2 regions of the Candidatus Aalborgicola defluviihabitans genome follow, and region 1 is predicted to be linked to the other one. Evidence: predicted binding sites of a transcription regulator. Region 1 holds the regulator's gene; the other holds the start of a gene.
The links. The regulator NrdR, encoded in region 1, represses ribonucleotide reductase genes. The targets are predictions, from matches to a motif close to CACNANATNTNGTG.
Positions count from the first base shown of each region.

Region 2: a site for NrdR is predicted at 1,381-1,394, ahead of IPI80_RS01495 (ribonucleoside-diphosphate reductase subunit alpha). Genes of this name have one in related genera too.

Region 1 covers NZ_JADJKN010000013.1:148,122-150,522, forward strand. Annotated here, with positions in the region: gene glyA (serine hydroxymethyltransferase) at 1-1,056, shown strand, start outside; gene nrdR (transcriptional regulator NrdR) at 1,061-1,510, shown strand; gene pilV (type IV pilus modification protein PilV) at 1,576-2,401, shown strand, end outside.
Region 2 covers NZ_JADJKN010000002.1:236,187-238,587, forward strand. Annotated here, with positions in the region: gene IPI80_RS01485 (sigma-54-dependent transcriptional regulator) at 1-708, shown strand, start outside; gene ampD (1,6-anhydro-N-acetylmuramyl-L-alanine amidase AmpD) at 701-1,330, shown strand; gene IPI80_RS01495 (ribonucleoside-diphosphate reductase subunit alpha) at 1,437-2,401, shown strand, end outside.

The sequences.
Region 1 (2,401 bases):
TACTACGGTGGCTGCGAGCATGTCGACGTGGCCGAACTACTGGCCATTGACCGCATCAAGCAAATTTTTGGCGCCGAAGCCGCCAACGTGCAACCCCACTGCGGTGCATCCGCCAACGAAGCCGTATTTCTGGCCTTTTTGAAGCCTGGCGACACCATCATGGGCATGAGCCTGGCCGAAGGCGGCCACCTAACGCATGGCATGGCGTTGAACATCAGTGGCAAATGGTTCAATGTCGTCTCCTACGGCCTGAATGCCAAGGAAGAGATTGACTACGAAGCCATGGAACGTAAAGCCCATGAAACCAAGCCCAAACTGATCATCGCCGGTGCCAGTGCCTATTCCCTGGCCATCGACTTTGAGCGCTTTGCCAAAGTAGCCAAAGATGTGGGTGCTATTTTTATGGTGGATATGGCCCATTACGCCGGCCTGATCGCCGCCGGCATCTATCCCAACCCCGTTCCCCACGCCGATATCGTCACGTCCACCACCCACAAGAGCCTGCGCGGCCCACGCGGTGGCATTATTTTGATGAAGGCCCAGCACGAGAAGGCCATCAACAGTGCCATCTTCCCCGGCTTGCAAGGTGGCCCGCTGATGCACGTGATTGCCGCCAAGGCAGTGGCATTCAAAGAAGCGCTGAGCCCAGAGTTCAAGACCTACCAGCAGCAAGTGCTCAAAAATGCCCAAATCGTGGCCGAAACGCTCACGCAACGTGGTTTGCGCATCGTCAGTGGCCGCACCGAAAGCCACCTCATGCTGGTGGACCTGCGCGCCAAGGGCATTACCGGCAAAGAAGCCGAAGCCGTGCTGGGCGCTGCCCACATGACCATCAACAAGAACGCCATCCCCAACGACCCCGAAAAACCCATGGTCACCAGCGGCGTGCGCATCGGCACACCGGCCATGACCACGCGCGGTTTCAAGGACGAGGAAGCCCGTGCAACGGCCCATCTGATTGCCGACGTGCTGGACAACCCGCGTGACGAAGCCAATATCGCCGCCGTGCGCGCCAAGGTGCATGCATTGACAGCGCGCTTCCCGGTTTACGGCTGATCGCATGAAATGCCCGTTCTGCAGTCACTCCGAAACCCAGGTGGTGGAAACGCGGATCTCAGAGGACGGGGATTTCATTCGTCGACGCCGCCAGTGCGCCTCTTGCACAAAGCGCTTCACTACCTATGAGCGCCCCGATGTCAATTACCCGTCCATCGTCAAAAAGGATGGACGGCGTATCGAATACGACCGAAGCAAGCTGCTGGCTTCGTTCAAGCTCGCATTGCGCAAGCGCCCGGTTAGCACCGAGCAGGTCGACGGTGCGATGGAGCGTATTGAAGAAAAACTGCTGAACCTGGGCCTGCGCGAGGTACCCTCTGCGCGCATTGGCGAGCTGGTGATGCGCGAGCTAAAAAAGCTCGACAAGGTAGCCTACGTGCGCTTTGCCAGTGTTTACCGCAGCTTTGAAGACATTGATGAGTTCAAGACGCTGGTGGATGAGGTGCAGCGGTAATCTATCCATCGCCCGCCGTTTATCCGTACGTCCCAACCATTGGTCATGTGGTCGTGGTGTTTGCGATGGATTTGCGCCATGCTCACCCCATGAGAAGATCAAACGGCTTTACTTTGATAGAAATTCTGTTGGTGATTGCCATCTTGGGTATTCTTGTCACCATAGCGGCCCCATCGTTCAAACGGCAGATTCAGGCCAACAACATGACCAGCGCCGTCAACTCCTTCCTGGCAGACGTCAGATTTGCACGTAGTGAGGCCGTGCGACGCGGTGGTGGCGTAGTAATGTGCAGAAGCGACGCACCAGAGGGTGCCACAGCAGTATGTGGCGCAGGTACTGGACCAGGGGGCAACGGCTGGGTCAGCGGTTGGATTGTTTTTCACGACAAAAACGGCAATAGCAACCGCAATTACAACGTAGACCCCATCGTCGACGACACAATTCTTCGTGTTCAATCACCCATTACGTCACTGGACTCTATTCTCGAAAGTGGCGTGTCCTCTTCCACCAAGCTGGTGTTCACAGCCACTGGGCGCCTGCAAAACCTCGGTTCCCGCAACATCGATCCAATTTGGAGGCGGCGACTATGCCGCCGAACTTCAACGGATCGTCTGCGTAAGCTTGGGTGGGCGGGCAAGGGTTGCGGGCGATGGAAACACAGCGTGCGGAGCAAATGGGCTATGAAGTATCAGACTCGTCATTTTCGGCAGCAAAACGGCGCCACGCTCATTGAAGTGTTGGTGGCGATATTGATTTTGTCGTTCGGCTTACTGTCTTTAGGCGCCATGTTGTCTTACTCGGTGCAATTGCCCAAGTTGTCAGGGCACAAGATGATCGCGACAAATATTGCGTCTGACTATATTGAACGCATCCGCGCCAATCCAGGCGAGT
Region 2 (2,401 bases), on a different contig from region 1:
GGTGGAACGCTGTTCCTGGATGAGATTGGCGACCTGCCTTTGGCGATGCAGTCCAAACTGTTACGGGCCATTCAGGAACGTACCGTGCGGCCCGTGGGCTCGACACAGGAAGAGCCGGTGGATGTGCGCATCGTCAGCGCTACCCACAAAAGCCTGCCTGAAGAGGTTCAAGCCGGGCGCTTCCGCCAAGATCTCTTCTACCGACTTAACGTCATTGATATCGTGATTCCGCCTTTGCGGGAACGCTATGAAGACCTGCCAGCCCTGTGCTCGGCGTTGCTCCAGCGCATCTCCGATGAGTCCGACCTGCCTGCACCGAAACTTGCCCCGGGAACATTGGAGCAGCTCTGCCTGCTGCCGCTGTATGGCAATGTGCGCGAGCTGGAAAACCTGCTGCACCGTGCGGTTGCCTTGTGCGACGGCGACTGCTTGCGACTGGACGACATTCAAAGTCCGATCAACAACACCTCTGCGCTCGATACCCGAGCGGCAGCCTTGCCCAGCACCAGCCCCGATGCGCCCTTGCCTACCGACCTGCAAGCACATCTGGACCAGCAAGAACGCGATATCCTGGTCAAGATTTTGAAGGAAACCGGCTTTAACCGTACTGTCGCCGCCGCACGCCTGGGTCTGAGTCTTCGTCAAATACGCTACCGCATTGCCCGGCTGAAAATTGACGCACCGGGCGACGCCGACCCCGATGCGTGATGAGCCTTACGCTGCAACAACGTCCTGGCAGGATGGCTGGTACCGTTTTGCCCGCCACCTGCATTCACCCAATTTCGGCCCCCGTCCGGCACACCCCTGTATCGATCTGGTGGTGTTGCACTCCATCAGTCTCCCCCCCGGAATTTACGGAAACGACTGCGTGCAGGACCTGTTCACCAACCGGCTGGATTGGAACCAACACCCCTACTTTCAGCAGATCAAAGGCTTGCAGGTATCGGCCCATTTCTACATCCGACGCGATGGCGAACTCTGGCAATTTGTCAGTTGTGAGGACCGCGCCTGGCACGCAGGGGCATCGCACTACCGGGGGCGGGACAACTGCAATGATGATTCCATCGGAATTGAACTTGAAGGAGTGGAGGGTGAATGCTTCGAGGCGCCGCAATACGAGACGCTCACTACTCTACTACCTGCACTGTGGCAGCGCTACCCTGTAGCCCACTTGGCTGGGCATGAACACATTGCGCCCGGGCGCAAGGCCGATCCAGGTCCGGGACTGGACTGGACTTTGTTACAAAATAATCTGGCCCTTCCAGATCAGTGCTTTCCCAATGGGGTTCTAAAAACAACCAAGCATATTTTCCCGTTCCATGTCGATTGAGTGTTTTTGACCACTACACACTACCTGTAGTGGCTTGCAAGGTGTTAAAACACTATATATAGTGCACCCTGTCTTAACCATCCTTTCTGATTTGGACGAGAAAATCATGCAATCTGCTTCACACGCCACCGCGCCAGCCACCCCCACTTTGCTGGCCCGCCATGGGGAGTCCACAGTCGACAGTGGCACAGGCCATCTACTAGACCACTACCAGATCATTCGCCGCAACGGCGCCGTTGTACCGTTTGAGCCCAACAAAATTGCAGTGGCCATGATGAAGGCCTTTCTGGCCGTGCATGGCGCACAAGGCGCAGCCTCGGCCAGTGTGCGTGAGGTGGTAGATAGCCTGACCCAGCAGGTTATTCGCGCGCTCGTGCGCTCGCGCCCCAGTGGTGGCACCTTCCACATCGAAGATGTGCAAGATCATGTGGAGCTGGGGTTGATGCGCGGCGGTCACCATGAAATTGCACGCGCCTATGTGCTGTATCGCGAACGTCGCACCCAGGAACGCGCCAAACAAGCCGCACCGACCGCGCCGGCCATGCCAATCTTGCATGTCATTGAGGGCGGCCAACGCATCTTGCTGGATTTAGGCCGGCTGAAAACTCTGATCGAAACATCATGTGCCGGCTTGGGCGCCGATGTCCAGGCCGATCCTATCTTGGCAGAGACCATGCGCAACCTGTACGACGGTGTACCCATGGATGAGGTGTACAAGGCTTCCATTCTGGCGGCCCGCACCCTGATAGAAAAAAACCCTGACTACACCTTTGCCACCGCGCGCCTGCTATTCCACACCATCACGCGCGAAGTGTTGGGGCGTGACGTAGCGCCTGGCGACATGACCACCGCATACGCCGACTACTTCCCGGGCTTTATCAAGAAGGGCGTTGCCGCTGAGCTGCTGGATGAACGCTTGGCGCAATTTGATTTGCCGCGACTGGGCGCTGCCCTGAAGGCAGAGCGTGACCAGCAATTTGATTACCTGGGCCTGCAAACGCTGTATGACCGCTACTTCCTGCATGAAGGCAAGATGCGAATCGAATTACCCCAAGCCTTCTTCATGCGCGT